One region of the Alkaliphilus metalliredigens QYMF genome, then DNA from elsewhere that is predicted to be linked to it. Evidence: riboswitches for the same ligand, from Rfam matches in the RefSeq annotation. Region 1 holds a riboswitch; each other region holds the start of a gene.
What was found. Region 1 has a riboswitch for S-adenosylmethionine ahead of AMET_RS04600 (methionine ABC transporter ATP-binding protein). Riboswitches for the same ligand answer to the same signal wherever they lie in the genome.

Region 2: it holds a riboswitch for S-adenosylmethionine, as region 1 does, so the genes downstream of both, AMET_RS16585 (O-acetylhomoserine aminocarboxypropyltransferase/cysteine synthase family protein) here and AMET_RS04600 (methionine ABC transporter ATP-binding protein) in region 1, are expected to answer to the same signal.
Region 3: it holds a riboswitch for S-adenosylmethionine, as region 1 does, so the genes downstream of both, metK (methionine adenosyltransferase) here and AMET_RS04600 (methionine ABC transporter ATP-binding protein) in region 1, are expected to answer to the same signal.
Region 4: it holds a riboswitch for S-adenosylmethionine, as region 1 does, so the genes downstream of both, AMET_RS19120 (methionine ABC transporter ATP-binding protein) here and AMET_RS04600 (methionine ABC transporter ATP-binding protein) in region 1, are expected to answer to the same signal.

Annotation. Positions count from the first base shown of each region.
Region 1 is NC_009633.1:966,597-971,747, forward strand. It holds gene AMET_RS04590 (MetQ/NlpA family ABC transporter substrate-binding protein) at 1-635, opposite strand, end outside; gene AMET_RS04595 (methionine ABC transporter permease) at 640-1,290, opposite strand; gene AMET_RS04600 (methionine ABC transporter ATP-binding protein) at 1,290-2,087, opposite strand; SAM riboswitch class I at 2,242-2,353, opposite strand; gene AMET_RS04605 (YerC/YecD family TrpR-related protein) at 2,513-2,818, shown strand; gene dapG (aspartate kinase) at 2,919-4,139, opposite strand; gene AMET_RS04615 (hypothetical protein) at 4,439-4,630, shown strand; gene AMET_RS24825 (hypothetical protein) at 4,742-4,933, shown strand.
Region 2 is NC_009633.1:3,428,703-3,433,853, reverse strand. It holds gene AMET_RS16590 (CAP domain-containing protein) at 50-1,012, opposite strand; SAM-I-IV-variant riboswitch at 1,175-1,298, shown strand; SAM riboswitch class I at 1,429-1,544, shown strand; gene AMET_RS16585 (O-acetylhomoserine aminocarboxypropyltransferase/cysteine synthase family protein) at 1,707-2,984, shown strand; gene AMET_RS16580 (methylenetetrahydrofolate reductase) at 2,998-3,882, shown strand; gene AMET_RS16575 (vitamin B12 dependent-methionine synthase activation domain-containing protein) at 3,906-4,586, shown strand; gene AMET_RS16570 (homocysteine S-methyltransferase family protein) at 4,564-5,151, shown strand, end outside.
Region 3 is NC_009633.1:761,399-766,549, forward strand. It holds gene AMET_RS24100 (S-layer homology domain-containing protein) at 1-703, shown strand, start outside; gene yyaC (spore protease YyaC) at 645-1,178, opposite strand; gene AMET_RS24790 (aspartyl-phosphate phosphatase Spo0E family protein) at 1,251-1,406, opposite strand; gene AMET_RS03555 (COG2426 family protein) at 1,695-2,162, shown strand; SAM riboswitch class I at 2,265-2,365, shown strand; gene metK (methionine adenosyltransferase) at 2,541-3,725, shown strand; gene AMET_RS03565 (RNA polymerase sigma factor) at 3,934-4,506, shown strand; gene AMET_RS03570 (methyl-accepting chemotaxis protein) at 4,863-5,151, shown strand, end outside.
Region 4 is NC_009633.1:4,001,949-4,007,099, reverse strand. It holds gene AMET_RS19145 (hypothetical protein) at 1-151, shown strand, start outside; gene AMET_RS25200 (transposase) at 259-759, opposite strand; gene AMET_RS27420 (hypothetical protein) at 805-1,182, opposite strand; gene AMET_RS27415 (helix-turn-helix domain-containing protein) at 1,245-1,688, opposite strand; gene AMET_RS19125 (transposase) at 1,983-2,534, shown strand; SAM riboswitch class I at 2,551-2,652, shown strand; gene AMET_RS19120 (methionine ABC transporter ATP-binding protein) at 2,776-3,840, shown strand; gene AMET_RS19115 (methionine ABC transporter permease) at 3,803-4,480, shown strand; gene AMET_RS19110 (MetQ/NlpA family ABC transporter substrate-binding protein) at 4,532-5,151, shown strand, end outside.

The DNA.
Region 1 (5,151 bases):
AAGGCATAGTTAGTGTTAATAATAGCAGCATCAACATCATCTAAAGAACGAGGGATTTGTGGCGCTTCAAGGGCAATGAATTTAAAGTTTTTAGGGTTTTCACTAATGTCATGTTCTGTAGCTAATAAATCTGTGTCATCATCTAATTGAATGACTCCATAATTAGCTAACAATAAAAGTGCTCTCCCGCCATTGGTTGGATCATTAGGAATTGCAATGGTAGCGCCATCTTGCAATGCTTCTAGGGAATCTACTTTTTTAGAATATAATCCTAAAGGTTCCACATGGGTTTTTGCAACATCCTTTAGTTGAATATTGTTATTCTCAGCAAATGTCTCCATATAAGGAACATGCTGAAAAAAGTTGGCGTCAATTTCGCCATCGTGTAAAGCTAAATTAGGTGTTGTGTAGTCTGTAAACTCAACAATTTCTAAGTCGACGCCCATATCTAATAGAATAGGCTTAATAAAATTTAAAATTTCAGAATGGGGGACAGGTGTGGCACCAACCCTTAACTTGACAGTCTCAGGAGCCTCATCTGTTGAGACAACCTCATCCTTTGCCTTTGTGGTGCATCCAACAATCAACGTAATAAGTAATAGACCAATAATTGATAAAAATAAACGTTTTTTCATTTCACTACCTCCTAGATAAATTTTTGGAATAATAATTTCCTGTAATTTGTACAATTTGAACTAGTAAAATAAGCAGAACCACTGTCCAGATCATTACTTCTTTATTATAACGATGAAAACCATAACGAATGGCTAAATCACCTAATCCCCCCCCTCCAACAGCACCTGCCATGGCAGAATAACCGATGACGTTCACAATCGTAATTGTAATTCCTAAAACAATAGAAGGCATGCTCTCGGGGATGAGTACTTTATAAATGATTTGGAATGTACTGGCTCCCATTGCTTGAGAAGCTTCAATCACTCCTTTATCAACCTCCAACAAAGCATTTTCAATAACCCTTGAAAAAAATGGAATGGTTGCGATAGTTAAGGGAACAACGGTAGCAGTGGTACCAATGGAAGTTCCGATTAACAAACGTGTAAAGGGAATCAGGGCAATCATTAAAATAATATAGGGAAAGGAGCGTCCCATGTTAACAATATAGGATAAAACTTGATGAATCCCAATATTCTCCATAATATGTCCTCTCCTTGTGACAACAAGTAAAATGCCTAAAGGTGTACCAACTAAAACGGCAAATAATGTTGACAGGGAAACCATATATAAAGTTTGATGGATTGCAGGAATGAGTAGCATGATTAATCTTTCCATTATAAATTCCCCACCTTTACATTGCTAAAAAAGTCTAAAGGGATTGATTGATCCCTTTGTGAAGAACGACTCCCAAGTAATAAGTTTGTGTACGGATGCCTTGGGTCATTAAAAACTTTTGTGACAAGTCCTGTTTCAACAATCTCGCCATCCTTTAGAACAGCCACACGATGACATACCTGTTTGATGACCTCCATTTCATGTGTAATCAATACAATGGTAATGTTTAGCTTTTCGTTGATTTCCTGCAGGAGATTTAGAATACTCCTACTTGTGATCGGATCTAGGGCAGAGGTGGCCTCATCACTTAATAATATCTTAGGATTAGTTGCTAGGGCCCTGGCGATGGCAACCCGTTGACGTTGACCACCACTTAGTTGTGATGGATAATGCTTGGCTTTATCTTCTAACCCCACTAAGCAAAGTAAGTGTCCCACCCTTTCCTTGATATCAGATTTTTTCATGCCTATGAGCTCAAGGGGGTAAGCAATATTTTGAAATACGTTGCGGCTACTGAGTAGATGATAATTTTGAAAAATCATACCAATGTTTTTACGTACATTTCTTAGTTGGGTAGAAGTAAGTTTCGTTAATTCAATGTGATCGATAGATACTTCTCCGACAGTTGGCCTTTCGAGTAGATTGATGCAGCGTATGAGGGTTGATTTACCTGCTCCACTCAAACCAACGATACCAAATATATCTCCCTTCTCAACGGTAAAATTAATATCCTTCAATGCTTGTACATTACCTTCTTTAGATTCGTAAAGCTTACTTAAGTTACTTAACTGAATCATTCAATCACCTCGCTAAAGTTTTAATTTCATAAAGCAAAAAGAGTAGAACCGTGTGCATAGTAGAACTTTTACTCATATAGCAAAAGAGTATTTTTGCAATAAAAAAGCCACTTTCGCATGAAAGAGGCACCATTAAAAAATAGAGTAATGTCCTCTCTCATCTTTCAACACATAAGTGTTGTTGGAATTAGCACCTTCGAATTGCAAAAACAATTCGTGGTTGCCGGGTTTCATCGGGCCAGTCCCTCCACCTCTCTTGATAAGAGTATAAATCGATATTCAATTTAAAAACAACTATAATATAATTTTCATAGTATGTCAACAAAAATAATAAAAAAGTTTAAAGTAATAAAATCAAAAGAGAAAAGGATTCCCTGGAATAAAGTAGAATAATTAAAGTAATCTATAAATTTGAGGTGAATAGTATGTCCCATCAATCTAGAATTAAGGATGAATTTGCCGACTCTTTGTTTGAGGCTATTTTAAAGCTTGAAACCATGGAAGAATGCTATCGTTTTTTTGAAGACATCTGCACAATTAAAGAAATACAGTCTATTTCTCAACGGCTTGCGGTGGCCAAGCTCTTAAATGCTGGTAAAACCTATAATCATATCGAAGAAAAAACAAAGGCCAGTACAGCAACCATAAGTAGAATCAACCGCTGTTTACATTATGGAGCAGATGGATACAAAATGATATTAGAAAAGTTAGCAGACGAAAAAAAGGAGTAAACTGGTTTTCTTCTTAGAACAAAGAAAAAGCAGGCAATAACACACAGAGGTGTGTTATTGCCTGCTTTTGTTGATGTATAAAATAGGGTTTTGAGGTTTCCTAGCAGTCTAAATGAAAGGCTGAATGAAGTGCATTAACAGCTTTTTTAGCATCTGATTCATCAACAAGACAGGAAATTGTTGAATGAGAATCGGAGCTTTGTAGAATCTGTATATCTTCTGAAGATAACGCACCCACAATGGTAGCCATGACACCAGGAATCCCTGTGATTCGATTACCAACAACGGTTACCTTGCTACAATGTGTTCGTATTTCATGTGAAAAATTCAACTTCTTAAGTTGAATTTGCACAATATTGATCTGCTCTGTACTAATTGTAAAGATTTTTTTGTCTAGAAAAAAGTTAATCATGTCAATGCTTACTTTAGACTCCGCCAAGGTGGACAATAACAAACTATCGTGGGCCAGGTTATTTTCCATGTGAACTGAGACCTGTGAAATGCCATCCTTATGTGTGATGGCTGTTAAAAGATTTTTCTTTGGTTGGGAACAGTACAAAGATTCTTTGTCACCTGTGAAGGAGTGAATTCTAGTCCCTGGATGCTCCGACATGGTATTTCGAATATTCACTGGAATATTCTTTTTTTGAGCAATTTCTACGGCCCGAGGATGAATGACCTTGGCACCCTTTTCAGCCATTTGAAATACCTCATTGTAGTTCACTTGGTCTAGAATTCTAGCTCTTGGAACGACATTTGGGTCAGCTGTCATAATGCCATCGACATCTGTATAAATCTCTACATACTCTGCATTTAAGGCAACTGCCAATGCAGTGGCTGTTGTATCGCTACCGCCTCGACCTAGGGTAGTCACTTCACCCGAAGCTGTGGCCCCTTGAAATCCTGGAACAACAACAATATAATCCTTTTCTAAATAAGAAAGTGATCTCTTCTCATCAATAGCAATGATTTCAGCGTTACTAAAATGATCATCAGTCAAGATCCCTGCTTGGGCACCGGTTAAAACAATTACTTTTTCTCCTAATGCCTCTAATGCTGAGCCTAGAAGGGTGGCAGAAATAATTTCACCACATGACATCAGTAGATCTAATGTTTTAAGACTACAAAGCGGATTTTCTTCTAAAAGCAAGTTTCTTAAGGTATCAGTGGCATAGGCATCACCTTTACGACCTAAGGCTGACACGACTACCACGATGTTTTTCTGTTTTTGTTTTGTTTGCAAAATTTTATTAATTACTTGTGTTCTCCGCTCTTTAGTTGAAACGGAGGTACCCCCAAATTTCTGAACAACAATGTTCACAAAAATCACCCCATATTATTATGAAATTTCATTTCTAAATGAATCATACTATTAAAATATGCTTTCATCTTATTAAATGTTTATGGATTATGTCAATAAAAATTTAAATTTCAACATGCACAATAAGATTGTACCCTTCATAGGATAAAATCACACGAGAAAAGTGAAGTAAGCGGGTAGGGTTGATACAAAAGAAATACATTCATTAATAGAGAGGCACCTTTATGATCACTGACACATAATATGTAGTGAAACAATGAAAGTTAGAAGTAAACACTTTCATGAAGGAGGTGAAGTACATGTCAGAGGTAGCGAGCACAAACGTTTTAGGTGGTTTGTTTGGGAGAGACAGTAGTGTGTTGTTTTTCTTCCTACTACTGGTGGTGATCTTCTGTAGCTGTGGTATATTTAAGGGCGCAGGTGACAGCTTGTTATTCTTCTTCCTATTATTAGCAGTATTATTTGGAGGAAGACAATTATCATTTTGTTAGTTAAAGGGTAGGGTATCCTACCCTTTTTCATGTCACCAAATAAAAGTGAAAGTCATACTATAGATAATGACACTAGGAATAGTGGAAAATCTATTGAGGAAGGTGAAATATATGTCTGAGGTAACTAGTGGTAGTAGATTTGGAGGATTATTTGGGACGGATTCAAGTTTGTTGTTTTTCTTTTTGTTGCTGGTTTTAATATTCTGTAACTGTGGTATCTTTAGAGGATCGGGGGATAGTTTACTATTCTTCTTCTTGCTATTGGTAGTACTCTTTGGTGGAACAAGACTATTTGGTGTGTAAATCGGTGTCAAATGTGATAAAATGAATAAGACCAAATAAGAAGGGATCTAGATCCCTTCTTATTTGTTTAAGCGCTATGAGTCGATGCGATAGCATCAGACGAATTTTTGTATGACTTCTAATTAAAAAATTGAAAAGCCATACAAATTTCGCTAAAAAATAATCTTTGGAAAAGGTATAATATAACCGGACATGTATCTGACAGCCTAAAATAGAAA
Region 2 (5,151 bases), 2.5 Mb from region 1:
CAAGTGAAAAATAAAGATAGGATTCAAATAACTATATGGTTAAACAGCTCTATTGAGGTTTACTAATAAATACCTGTGTAAACAGTAAACCATATCGATCACTAGGAACGATACCGATGCCCAGGTGGGTAAAATCTGGACTTAGAATGTTTCTTCTATGTCCTGCAGAATTCATCAATGAAGTATGAGCCTGTTCCACTGAAGCGTTACCAGCTAGGTTTTCACCTGCATGTAAGTATTTCACACCAAAGCTTTCCAGCATATCAAAGGGACTGCCATAGGTAGGAGAGTTATGACTGAAATAGTTTTGATCTTCCATGTCCTGAGATTTAATTCGAGCTACTCTGGTTATTTCTAAGTCAACTCTTAAGGTAGAAAGACCATTTCGTTCTCTCTCACTATTAACAAGGTCGAACATTTGTTGTTCTTCCGCAGATAGAGCTCGAATTCCAGTGGTTTGGGGCTCCGGGTCTACCTGCTGTCCTGTTTGCGGTTGTTGTCTTTCATTTGGTGGTAGCGTAGGTTTCTCTTCCAGTCTTGGGGCTTCTTCAGGAGCCTCTTCTCCAGGCTGTGTCGCATCCTCATCAACCTGTCTCTGGGGAAGTTCTTCCTGCTGTTGATACATTGGTTGCTGTGTTTCATTGGGGGTAGTGGGGTGGTCCTCACGACGATCAGCACCTTCCCTTACTATAGGCATTGCATCAGCAGTTTCAATTCCACCCACTTGATTATTATCTAGTTGGACAATATACCAGTCCTGTGATTGATTTAGAACCCTAATCTCACTATCTTTTTCTAAAGTAGCAAGACTATCGAAGTCTCTTCCTAGTCCTGATTTAACATCTGCTGAATCAGCCGTCACTCGAGCAAATTCAACATCAGCTATATGAAAAATAGCGGAAAGGTTAGTCTCTCTAGGCTGATTATCTTGGGCTAAATGGTCCTGAGGTCCTCCGCAGGCAGTGGTAAGTAGAAGGGAAAAAGTTAATAAAAGCAAAGCTTTATTTCGCATATCATACCTCCGTTAATCAAATTTTATCTAAATGAGTCTCTTATATTATTTGCAAAAATAATGGTTATATGTCTTTAAATTAAATAAAGAATTTATTGAATATTTTAACTAAAGGGTATTTACAAGTTAATTCTTTTGTGATATCATAACTATAATTTAATAGAAACTTATCAAGAATTAGGGGAGAGAGTTGACTTGATGATCCTATACCAACCTACTAGAAAAAGTAAGGTGGTCCTGTTAACACACGATAAGGGGGTATAGTAAACCAATAATACGGTGAATATAATCTTCTTAACGATATGTTAAGAAGATTTTTCTATTTTGAAGAAATTGCATATTAAAAGTTTGAGTTGCTGTGGTAGCATCAGACGAATTGTATCTGGATTTACAAAAAAGTAAAAGCGAAATTGAATATCTTATCTAGAGAGGTGGAGGGACTGGCCCGATGAAACCCAGCAACAGCTAGCTTGAGGCATTAATCAAGCTTGAAATGTGCTAATTCCTGCAGCCCTTGGCTGAAAGATAAGGAGAGTATTTTCATCAATACCATTAAGGTATTTTGAAAAAGCCGCTTCTTATTAATTTAAGAGAAGTGGCTTTTCCTATAAGCACTTGAATCTTTAAGTGGGCCATGAGTCGATGCGAGAGCACCAGACGAATTTTTAACAAAACAAAACAAGGAGGAATTATAATGACAAAAAAATTATCTTTCGAAACATTACAAGTTCATGGGGGGCAAGTGGTTGATGGTACCACTAAATCTAGGGCAGTCCCAATTTATCAAACCACATCCTACGTGTTTGATGATGCACAGGATGCAGCAGATCTTTTTGCACTCAAGAAGGAAGGGAATATTTATACAAGGATAGGAAACCCAACAACAGATGTATTAGAAAAAAGAATCGCGGCATTAGAGGGTGGGGTAGCGGCTGTGGCTACGGCCTCAGGAATGAGTGCCATTACCTATGCTATCTTGAATGTCGCTAAGCCAGGAGATGAAATTGTGGCGGCGGCCACACTTTATGGAGGCACCTACACACTATTTTCAAATACATTTAAAAGGTTAAATATTAAAGTGGTCTTAGTGGATCCAGATGATTTTGAAGCAGTGGATCAAGCCATTAATGAAAATACCAAGGCTGTGTTCATTGAAACCATTGGAAATCCAGAAATTAATGTCATTGATATTGAAAAGATAGCTGAAATAGCCCATGACCATGGCATCCCATTAATCGTAGATAACACCTTTGCTTCACCGTATTTATGCAGGCCCATTGAGTTCGGAGCGGACATTGTGGTTCACTCCACAACTAAGTTTATCGGGGGACATGGAACTTCAATTGGAGGGGTTGTGGTAGATTCAGGAAAATTTCCTTGGAATAATGGAAAATTTGAAGAGTTAGTTGAACCGGATGAAAGCTACCATGGATTATCCTACTGGGATACATTTGGTGGCGCTGCATATATTGCTAGACTACGCACTATCTTATTAAGAGATATTGGGGCGGCCATCTCTCCTTTTAATTCATTTTTATTGATTTTAGGGTTAGAGACTTTATCACTACGAGTAGAAAGACATGTGTCAAATGCATTGGAAGTGGCAACCTACCTTGAGAAACACCCCCAGGTGGCATGGGTCAATTATCCAGGGCTTCAATCCAATAAATACTATGAACTTGGGCAAAAATATTTACCATTAGGATCTGGCTCAATTTTCACATTTGGTCTAAAGAGTGGCTATGAAGGTGGAAAAAAGTTAATCAATGAGCTTACTATTTTCTCTAATGTAGCCAATGTTGGAGATGCAAAATCACTGGTAATTCATCCAGCCTCCACCACTCATCAACAATTAAGCCAAGAGCAGCAACTATCAGCGGGAGTATTACCTGAACTTGTGAGAATCTCTGTAGGAATTGAAAATGTAGCAGATCTAATTGCAGATATTGAAGACGTGTTAGGAAAATTGTAAGGGGGGAAATCTTATGAAAATAACTAAATTATTTAATGATAAAAGACCAGTCATCTCTTTTGAAATTTTTCCACCTAAGAAAGAGCTTCCTATTAGTAGCATCTATGGAGCCTTAGACGGACTGGCTGATTTAAATCCAGACTTTATCAGTGTAACCTATGGTGCTGGAGGGACAGGTAGTAATAAGACAATAGAAATTGCATCAATAATCAAAAACAAATATGAAATCGAAGCATTAGCTCACTTAACTTGTATTACTTCTAACAAGGAAGTCATTCAACAGAATATTAAAGCCCTTCAAGAGAACAACCTAGAGAATGTGTTAGCTCTCCGAGGGGATGTTCCTTCGGATTTTATCCGACGAGAAGAAAATCAATATCAATATGGGGTGGACTTAATCAAGGAATTAAAGGGATATGGAGACTTTGATATAGGAGCTGCTGTATATCCAGAAGGACACATTGAATGTGACGATGTTGAAAAAGACCTGCAATACTTGAAGGAAAAGGAAGCGGCAGGGGCGAATTTCTTAGTAAGCCAATTGTTTTTTGATAATGAGATATTTTATGGATTTCTAGAAAAACTAAAGGCATATAAAATAGAAAGCAAAGTATTAGCTGGGGTAATGCCCATTTTAAGTAAAAAACAAGTGGAAAAGATGATATTTATGTGTGGGGCATCCCTTCCAGCTAAAGTGATTCGATTGGTATCAAAATATGAGCATCAGCCAGAGCTATTACGACAGGCAGGAATCGAGTATGCCGCTGAGCAGGTAGCGGATTTGATTGCAAATGAAGTAGATGGAATTCATATTTATACAATGAATCAACCAGACATAGCAAAGGGAATTTTGAAAAGACAGAAAAAAACTGTAACAGGTCATATTGACAAGTTTTAATTCACTTATAAGGAGTCATAAAAATGGAAATGAGCAGATCTGAAGTCTTACGCTATCTAGGACATAAGCAACAAAAGATAGATGCAGGGTTAAATCAATTAATTGATAGCTGTATGAAGGAAATGACTGAGATTGCTAAACCCCGTTATGTGTATGAGTTCTTTGAGATAACAGAGGTGCAAGAGGCGGCCATTGTATTGAATGAGTCCCTTACATTAAAGGGAAAGTCTATTACGAACCATCTGAAGGATTGTTCTAAATGTGTGCTTTTAGCAGGGACCCTAGGAATCAATGTAGATCGACAAATCAAACAATATCAGTTGGTGGATATGACCCGAGCCCTTGTGTTAGATGCCTGTGCAACAGCTGCAATTGAGGTTTTATGTGATGAAGCAGAAGAAGAAATTAAGAAACTTAATTTAGTTAAGGGATATCATACGACTTTTCGGTTTAGTCCAGGATATGGAGATCTACCTATTGAACTACAACCTGAGGTATTAAATCAGTTAAATGCCTTTGCAAAAATAGGGCTCACCAGCACTGAACAGTGTATTTTAGTGCCAAGGAAGTCAGTGACTGCTTGCATCGGGCTAGGAACACAGCTTGAAAATAATAAGAAGAAGAGCTGTAGAGACTGTGATGCTTATGAACATTGTGGCTCTAGACGGGAGGAGGATCCTTGTGAATTTTCTAAGGGATTGTAAAGAAGGCATGTTGATTTTTGATGGCGCCATGGGAACAATGCTTCAAAAATCAGGTCTCAAGGTAGGTGCCTTGCCAGAGATTTATAATATAGAACATCCAGAGCTTATTCAACAAATCCATGAAAGATTTGTGAGAGCAGGAGCTCAAGTTGTAACGACCAATACATTTCAAGCCAATGAATTAAAGCTCAAGGACAGCATTTATTCTCTTGAAGAAATCATAGAAGGGGGAATCAAGGTGGCTAAGGCATCGGGAGCTCCCTATGTTGCCTTAGATATAGGACCATTGGGGCAGATGATGAAGCCATTAGGGGAGATTAGCTTTGATAGGGCTTATGATATTTTCAAAAGACAGGTGCAAGCTGGGGTAAAGGCAGGGGCCGACTGCATTTTGATCGAAACAATATCAGATCTGTATGAAGCCAAGGCAGCCATATTAGCCGCTAAGGAAAATAGTGATCTGCCTGTACTGTGTACCATGACATTTCAAGAAGATGGAAGAACATTTACTGGAACGGATCCAATGACTGCTACCCTGGTACTGCAGAGTCTGGGAGTAGATGCC
Region 3 (5,151 bases), 210 kb from region 1:
TTCTATTGATTGGAGTTTGATTCCTAGAAGTGGCACACCATCAGGAGGAACACAAGTTGCAACCCCTGAAAAACATCACTATGCTGTGGCAGAAGAGAAGAAGGAAGAAAAGATTTTTGTGGTCACACGCTCTGGTGGAAATCGCTCCATCTTTAGAGATGTAGCGGATCATCAACAAGAAATGTACATAGAGTCAATTGTAAAAGAAGAAATTATGTCCGGTGTGGGACAAGAACTTTTTAAGCCCGATGATCTCATTACCCGTGAACAAGTAGCTAAAGTCATTGTAGATGCATTGGACTTAGAAGTGGTGGATGAAACAATGGCGGTATCTAAAATAGTTGACTGGCATGAAGTATCTGGATGGGCTCGAGACTTTATGTCAATAGTTTATCAACTGGAAATTATGACTGGATATGAGGATGGCACATTGAGGCCAAGTGATTTCGTCACCCGAGAACAAGCGGCAGTGATTTTAGCAAGTGGATTAAATACAAATACGATGATCATGACAGCTGAGCCCTATGAGGATCAAGAAAAAATCAGCCCTTGGGCCATAGACAGCATCAATGAATTAAAAACATTGGGAATATTGCAAAGAGATAACAGGCTACGACCTAAGGATTATATCACCCGGGCTGAGTTTAGTAAGTGGATTTATTATCTCCTGCGATATGACAGTGATGCATTAAGACTTCAGTAATTTGTTGCGCTAAATCCATGATTAAGCTGAGTCGGATATGGTGAATGGTTGAATTGATTTTCTCATCGTTTGGAGCAACAATTCCGATTAGTGAAAGATCACCAACAGAAGGTAGGGCTTTACCCACACCCTTGCCTGGAGCAATGGGACCTGGGCGGAGCGTTATGAATCCCACCTGTTCACTGTCACCAAGGCTTGCGTCGATGGCTAGAATAAAAGCATTTGGATGTTTCTGTTTGAGCATCGTAATTGTGTTTTTGAGGTTCAAAGCATGAATAGGCTGACCCAGAGTGCCATAAATGAGATGTGGAAAGTGCTTCTGTAATAGAAGACTACCCACTAAAGGACCTAGGGCATCGCCGATACAGCGATCGGTACCGATACAAAGGACAATAAATTCATCAGGGAGATTCAGGGATAAATAGCGGACAAACTGAGGAATCATCTGTGGATTTTTATAATGATAGCTAACCAAAAGAAACACCCCCTATATATGTTATATATATAGGGGGTGTTTGCAATTTATGACTAAAGGAGGGGGAATAGCTTATTCATTATTCAATAGATAATATTCTACAATCAATTCATCAAGCTCTTGACTCAAATCCACAATGTCATAGGTGGCCCTACCTTCATCTAATGAGCGACTAAGTTGTTCTTTAAGTTCTTCGATGCGATCTTTTAAATTATTAATATGATTCACCTAGTATCACTCCATTCTTATGGTTAAGAGCACCTACGGTGGACTTGGAACCCGCATACCAATATTTTACTGGAATGGTACGCTTGTCCATATTATACCACTAAATAAAGGGATTAAACATTACGTGGAGATTACCATAATATTAAATAAGTATTACAGAAACTTAAAGTAGATGCCTAGGGAAAAACAGTGGTAAATTAAATAGAAAACAGAACATAAAAAAACAAAATATAGGACTAGGACAAGTCTCTCAATGATAAAATATAATGGAGAGATTGAGGTGAAAAAATGGAGAGTGCTTTTCAGTGGATGACAAAGGAGTTGATGGTTCTTTTTATTGCGGCTCTGCCAATTATGGAGCTAAGGGGAGCGATTCCCATAGGGGTTTCCATGGGAATACATCCATTACACGCCACAATTTTAGGGGTTGTGGGGAGTTTACTACCAGTGCCTTTTTTATTATTATTCCTAGAGCCGGTTTTTGAAAAACTAAAAAAGTCCAAGTTTTTTTTCAAGTTTATTCAACGTACTGTGAAAAAAACCAGGAAGAGCAGTGAAAGAATTCGAAAATATAGTACATTAGGACTGGTACTGTTTGTGGCAATACCCTTGCCTACCACTGGGGTATGGAGTGGGTGCTTGGCGGCAAAACTATTGGCGGTTCCATTTAAGTATGCCATGCCTGCCATCGCAGTAGGAGCCTCCATTGCTGGTACGATTATGTTTATTCTGAGTTATATTGCAATAAAAATCTAATCCAGTCTTCAAGTGAAGTTTCATATATGTAAAAAAAATGTTGACATATATAAAACCCAATGGTATTATGTTTTCAGTGAGAAATTAAATAGAAATCTTGATGCCTTATCAAGAGTGATGGAGGGGAAGGGCCCGATGAAATCCGGCAACCATAGAGTGTATGGTGCTAAGTCCCTCAGAATTTTGGTTCTGAAAGATGAGGAAATATTGAAAGACAACCCTCTTCTGATGAGCCCATCATATTAAGAGGGTTTTAATTTTTTATATAGTTTCAGTTGAGTCGGGTATATTAATAGGGACTTGCGAAAGCCTAAGGACAGGGTATATGAATAGGCTACATAGACAACAAAGAAACAAAGAAATAGAGGAGGCTTATAAATGGGAAAAAGATTATTTACTTCAGAGTCTGTTACAGAGGGACATCCAGATAAGATCTGCGATCAAATTTCAGATGCTGTATTAGATGCGATTTTCGAGAAGGATCCAAAGGCAAGAGTTGCTTGTGAAACAAGTGTGTCCACAGGACTTGTATTAGTGGCAGGAGAAATTACAACTGATTGTTATGTGGACATCCCTAAGGTGGTTCGTAGAACCATTGCGGAAATTGGCTACACCCGTGCAAAGTTTGGATTTGACAGTGACACATGCGCTGTATTAACTGCCATCAATGAGCAGTCACCTGACATTGCCCAAGGTGTAAATGAAGCCTTAGAAAATAGAGCTGGAGAAGTGACCGATGGGCTAGAGTCCATCGGTGCTGGAGACCAAGGAATCATGTTTGGATTTGCCTGCAACGAAACACCTGAATTAATGCCCTTACCGATTTCATTAGCCCATAAGCTAGCAAAGCGCTTATCAGATGTCAGAAAGAACGGGACCTTGGATTACTTAAGACCTGATGGAAAAACACAGGTAACTGTAGAATATGATGGAGATAAACCCAAAAGAGTGGACACCATTGTTATTTCTACACAGCATAGCCCTGAAGTAGATCACAAAACAATTGAGAGAGACTTAATCGAGTATGTCATCAACAACATTGTACCAGCGGAATTAATTGATGCAAAAACAAGATATTTAATTAATCCAACTGGACGATTTGTCGTGGGTGGACCCCAAGGAGATGCGGGCTTAACCGGTAGAAAAATTATTGTAGATACCTATGGTGGATATGCCCGTCATGGCGGAGGTGCTTTCTCGGGGAAAGATCCAACAAAGGTAGACAGATCAGCTGCCTATGCTGCTAGATATGTAGCGAAAAACATTGTTGCCGCAGGCCTAGCTGATAAATGTGAAATTGAGCTGGCCTATGCCATTGGAGTGGCGCAACCGGTATCTATTTTAGTTGAAACATTTGGAACAGGAAAAGTAGATGAAGACAAGATGATCGAACTTGTCCACAAATATTTTGACCTAAGACCAGCTGCCATCATTAGAGACTTAGACCTAAGAAGACCAATTTATCGCCAAATTGCAGCCTATGGACACTTTGGACGTACCGATGTAGATTTACCATGGGAAAGAACTGATAAGGCTGAAGCCTTGAGAGCAGAAGTACTTTAATTAAGACATACAAGTAAAAAGCTTATTTCCTTTAGTGATTCACAGAGGAAATAAGCTTTTTTTCGTGATTTAAACTTATTCCATAAGGAATGCCACTGAATCAGTAGGGGAATAAGCCCCGTTCTCTCTTCGCCAAAAACTCACTGCAGCGCTACAATAGAACTACCGGTAATACTTGAAGGTGCACCTTCCAAAAGGAAGGGTTAAAGTGAATCAAGATTTTGAAGCAAGGGTGTTGGAGGCAAAGGCAGGAAACAGACAGGCAAAGGAATGGATTGTTTTTAAATTAAATCCCTTAGTGATCTCACACAGTGGTAGATATGGAGGATGTAAAGGATATGATGAGGATGCCATTCAGGATGGTCGTATGAAGATACTAGAAGCAATAGAGACCTTCGATTTAGAAAAGGGTGTTCCGTTTTTGGGCTATGTTGCATTAGCTGTACAACACTTTTATCAAAACAGGAGAAGGAAACAGCGAATTCATCTATCCCTGGATTCGCCTATAGGAAATGGAGTTGAAGAAGAAAATGGGACTTGGATTGACCTGATTGTAGATGAGTCAGTAGAGATTGAAGAAGATCTCATTAGAAAAGAGACCCATCAATGGATACATGAAAATATGAGTTGTTTAAGCCAAGGTCAGCAACAGGTGGTGAGGGACTTTTATTTTAATAAACATTCTTTAAAAACAATTGCAGCCAAAAGAGGGGTACATCCCATTACTGTGGCAAAGACAAAGGGGCTGGCATTAAGGAAGTTAAGACGTCAGGCTACGTAAAAACTCATTTTCTCTTGATTTTGTCATTCTGAACACAGTGAAGAATCTTGAATTTTAAACCTTCAAGACCCATTCGCTACGCTCAGGGTGACAATTCTTACGCAGTCTGACGTCTCCTAGAGATGTAATTTCATGAAAAAAGCTAAGGTAACTTCTGGGGATGTAAATAAAGGGTGATTTGGTAGAATTAACAATAGTTTGATTTATCTTAATTGACAGATATAACTATGTCTAATATAATTACACTGGCGTTTACGACAAAAATTGACAAATATTTACCAATTTCTACATTTTATCAAAAGAAGCATCGTCTGTGAATGCAACATTCATAAATTTTATGTAAAGGAGCTTACATTATGGAAAGTACAAAAAACGTAAAAAGAATCAGAAAAGGCTCAATCAAGATGAAGCTAGTTGTGATACCATTAATTGTATCATTATTAGCTGTAGGTGCCATTGGTTTTCTTTCTACACATTTCACTAGAGACAGTATGCTAGAACAGATGAGAGAAGATGGGTTTTATACAGCGGAACGGTTGATAGGAAGGATAGAGGACAATAATGACTCCTTGGAAAGCATGGATGAAGTACTAGAGGATCAAATCAGAGGGGTAGCTAATGTTGTCATGGGAAACAGAGCAATTA
Region 4 (5,151 bases), 1.9 Mb from region 1:
AGATATGCATGTTATATTGATAAACGATATTCTTAGTTTAGATAATAACCTTGAACATTTTAAAAATTTATATTTTGCGCAAAATTATATAAGTGTAAAAAATAGCATTGTAAACAACTTAAAATCAGAATATGTAGTATCATATTATTAATGTTTATCTATTATAAAAGGATGTTAGGGTAGTAGCCGGTAGGGAAGTCAAGGTCAAGGACAAAGGATCAAGCACAAAGAACCGTAAGACTGCGCTAAATTGCATTATTATTCCATTGCACTTTTCATGGATTTCATGTTAAATTGGCAAATGTTTTTAAGTATACGATAATATTTACAAAATCGGAGGCTAACAAATGCTTTTTTGTCTGTTAGTCTCCTCATTATTGCCTTTATTCCCAGTATATTTAGTGCTCGTTTCATATTATAGGCTAAAAAGGCAAAAGAAATCTCCGTTTTTGCTGATTGCATCCCTTTTGTCAGAAAATACGTCATGCCTAGCCCTCTTTTTATCGTTCCAAAGGGGTGCTCTACGATCATTTGTCTTTGCTTATAGAGTTCTTTGTTTTCTATCATCCTCTGGTCTACTCTATCTAAGATATCTTGATCTATTGGTCTTCTTACTCGTCTGCCTCTTTTATCTTTTGTACATTGATCTTTAAAATTACATTTACTACAGGCTTTGAAATTTTGATATACTATTTCTTTTGTATTTTCATTTATAGGTTTTTGTCTTCTACAATAAAGTTTTTCTCCTTTAGGACATATATAAATATTTTCCTCTTTATCATATTCAAATTTGTCTAAATAATATTATTCCTCTCCTGTAGTATTGGGAAATACTTGTTTTGAAACATAGGTTGTAATACCTTCTTTTTCGCATTTTTTTAAATCCTGTGCATTGTAATAACCTTTATCTGCTAGGGCTTTAAGTTTTTCTACTTCAAATATTTCCTTTGCACTTGTCTCTGTGATATGAACAGAACGATTACAACCCAAAGGCTCTGTAAACATAAAAGCATTTGCTGTACCATTTCTTTCGTATTCATAATCGTGTCGTTCAGGTTTCCCAGGTTCTAAGGGGAGAGGGGTACGAGTTTCCCTAATAAGTTGTATAGGCTGTTCATCCATACAAACTACAGGCTTATTACTATCATAGGGTCTCTGGTATAAATCAAGGACATCTTCCATAGCGCATACGAAGGCAGCATCTTGTTCAGGGGGTATCATCCAATACTTACTTTGGTGAGGCTTCAAGTCATTTTTTTTAGAATCCTGGAAACTGTTTGATGTGAAATAGAATCAACTATATTTAATTCAACAACTTTATTAGCGAGTAACCTCAATGTCCAGTGAGAATGATCAGCCAGTGGTGTGCTGCAGGCAAGAGCTATTATTTTAGCTTGATCTACACCATCAAATTTTCTAGGCAAAGTAGAAGGATCTCTCTTTTTTCGGTCAAGAGCACTATCAAGACCTTCTTCTACGAAGCGTTTTTTGACATTTGTTATCGTATTGCTATGGCAATTAAACGCTTCTGCAATTTGTCTATCAATCCAGTTTGGTCCGTCTGTATTGGCCTTGAGAAGAATGTTTGCATGTTTGATTTTATATGCCGGTGATTTACCTTTACTTATTATATCTGTTAGTTCTTGATGTTCTTCATTGGTCAGTTTTACGATATATTTCTTTTTCATGATGTTCCTCCATTTCTTTGGGATTAGTTTACACATATCTTCCCCAAAGAAGGAGGTTACTAAGCACTAGTAGATAAGTAGATTCTTTCAATTTTTTCCAATCAATGATGTCTAATAATTTTTCGAAAATAGTGATATAATTATCATTAACCAATAGTCAGTACCCCCTTGCAAATATGGTTAGTGTGTAATTATATTAAAGCAAAGGTTACTGACTATTTTCATGTCTAAATTTAAGTCAAATTATGAAAGTACTGGATACGAAGTATTGTCAATGGATTTAAAATCCATTAATTGAACACTAGTGACATACATCTATTGTTAAAAGAAGGAAAAGAACCATTAGAACAAATAATGAGACGTATAAGTGGAAGCTATGTATATTGGTATAACAAGAAGTATGAACGGGTAGGAACTTTATTTCAAGATCGATTTAAAAGTGAACCCGTAGAGACAGAATCATATTTTTTGACGGTTATAAGATACATTCATCAAAATCCTATAAAAGCAGGAATTATAAGAAATATAAAAGACTATAGATGGAGTAGTTATAGGGAATATTCAGTAACCCCCAAAATAATAGATAAGGAATATGTACTTAAAATATTTGCTAAAGACAATGATATAGCTATTGAATTATTTATTAAATTTAACAAAAAGAATAATAATGATGAGTGCTTAGAAATCAAGGAAAAAAAGAAGAATATATCAGATGATGAATTAAGGCAGATAATAAAAAATCAATTTAAGGTAGAAGCATGGACGTTACAAAATGAATCAAAAGAAAAGAAGGAAATTAATTTTATTGTTGACAAAACATTTTATACACTATATAATCATATCTAATATAAAAACTAAATATAACTTATCAAGAGAAACTGAGGGACTGGCCCGATGATGTTTCAGCAACCACACATATGTGACGGTGCTAAATCCAGCAGAACATAGTTCTGGGAGATGAGAATGGATAATGAAACCCTTCTTGGGTTATTTTTATGCAGATAAACCTTTTCTCTCTTTGAGAAGAGGTTTTTTTATTTGGTAAAAAGTATGTGCTATTTCTATGGTAAAGAAAGGAGGCTGAAAATTGATTATATTACATGAACTAACCAAAACCTATGGAAGTAACAAAGAAGCTGTTAAGGCATTAAAAAAGGTTAGCTTGAAAATACAAAGAGGAGATATATTTGGAATAATTGGATATAGTGGGGCTGGTAAAAGCACCTTGATAAGATGCATTAATCTTTTAGAAAAAATGGATTCTGGGAAAGTCACAATAAATGGCATAGAATTAACAGAACTATCGCCAAAGGAATTAAGGAAACAAAGAGAAAAAATAGGAATGATTTTCCAACACTTTAACTTAATGAAGAGGAGGACTGTGTATGATAATATAGCTTACCCCTTAAAGGGTAAAGGTTTAACAAAGGTTGAAATAAATGAAAAAGTGGTAAAACTTTTAGAATTGGTTGGAATTAAAGATAAGATTTATTCTTATCCCTCTCAGCTAAGTGGAGGTCAGAAACAGAGGGTGGGCATAGCAAGGGCCCTTGCCAATGATCCAGAGGTATTATTATGTGATGAGGCAACCTCAGCCCTAGATCCTCAGAATACAAGGTCAATTTTAAACCTGTTGAAAGAGATTAATCAAAAGCTCAATTTAACGGTGGTAATTATTACCCATCAAATGGAGGTTATAAAGGAAGTTTGCAATAGGGTGGCCGTGATGGATGCTGGGGAGGTAGTAGAGGAGGGAAGCATCATAGATGTCTTTTCTAATCCAGCAACAGATATTACCAGGGAATTTATTGCTAAGACCATGGGTTATGAAGGCCTAGATGAGTTGATAAATCAGAATTTCCTCAGGGATCCAGGTCAATATGAATTAACTGTAAAAGTTACCTTTGTTGGTCAGGTAACGGGGCAACCTTTTATTTCTAGAATATCTAGAGAGTATGGGATTATGGTAAACATACTTTTTGGAAGCATAGAAAGCCTACAGGGGATCCCCTTTGGAAGTCTTGTGGTCAGTCTTACGGGTAATGAAGGAAAGATTCAAGAAGCAATTGCACTTCTTGAAAGCAATAAAATACGAGTGGAGGTATTAAGAGAGTATGGAGCTAGTAAATCAAATGCTACCCAATGTAGTTGAATTGTTTCCTGAGTTAGTTAAAGCATTTATGGATACCTTGATTATGGTTTTTATATCTGGATTAATTGCCTCCATAATCGGAATTCCTTTAGGTGTAATCTTAGTTATTACAAGAAAAGGGAATCTGGTGGAAAATAAATTGATAAATTTTATATTGGGAAAGGTAGTGAATATATTTAGATCTTTACCTTTTGTAATTTTGTTAACGGCCATTATACCTATTACAAGATTTTTAGCTGGCACAACAATAGGTCTTAGGGGTGCAATAATACCTCTAATATTTGCCTCCGCTCCCTTTGTGGCACGGCAGGTGGAGTCAGCACTGTTAGATATAGATCCAGGAGTTATTGAAGCAGCACAGGCCATGGGATCTAGCCCCTTTGAAATAATCTATAGGGTATTACTTGTGGAGGGCTTACCTGGAATCATATATGCTTTAACCATAACCGTCGTTAGCTTAATCGGTTTTTCTGCCATAGCTGGAACGGTGGGAGGTGGAGGTCTTGGGGATTTCGCTATACGATACGGTTATCAATATTATAGAACTGACATCATGATTGTAAGCACAATAATTTTGCTGCTGATCGTAAATGTTGTTCAAAGTACAGGGGAATATTTTCAAAAGAAATTAAGTCACTAAATTAAACAACAAGCAAAATAAACACAAAAAATGACTGAAGGAGAGAAAAAAATGAAAAAAATCATACTAATATCTATAACTATTGTTTTATTGGCATTAATTGTAACGGGCTGTGGAGCTAAAACCGCTGCTGGTAATGAAGATACATTAAAGATTGGTGTAACAGGTGGGCCCCATGAAGAAATTGCTAAAAAGGTTAAAGAATTGGCTGAGGATAAGGGCTTAAATATAGAATTAGTTGTTTTCAATGAGTATATTCAACCCAATATACAGCTATTTGATAAGGAATTGGATGCTAATATTTTTCAGCATGAACCATACTTAATTAAATTTAATACAGATAGAAGCATGGATCTTATTACCATCGCACCAACAGTAAACTTTCCAATGGGTATCTATTCTGATAAAATCGCTTCACCTAGTGAACTAGTTGAAGGCCAACAGGTAGCAGTTCCCAATGATTCGACAAATCAAGCTAGGGCATTGATCCTATTGGAGACAGCCGGAGTTATTAAACTCAGGGAAGGTGCAGGTACTGCGGTAACAGTTAGGGATATAGTAGAAAATCCTAAAAACATTAAAATAGTTGAGCTGGAGGCACCAATGCTTATTAGAGCTCTACCGGATGTGGCAGTGGCTGTAATTAATACTAATTTTATCATTGAGGCAGG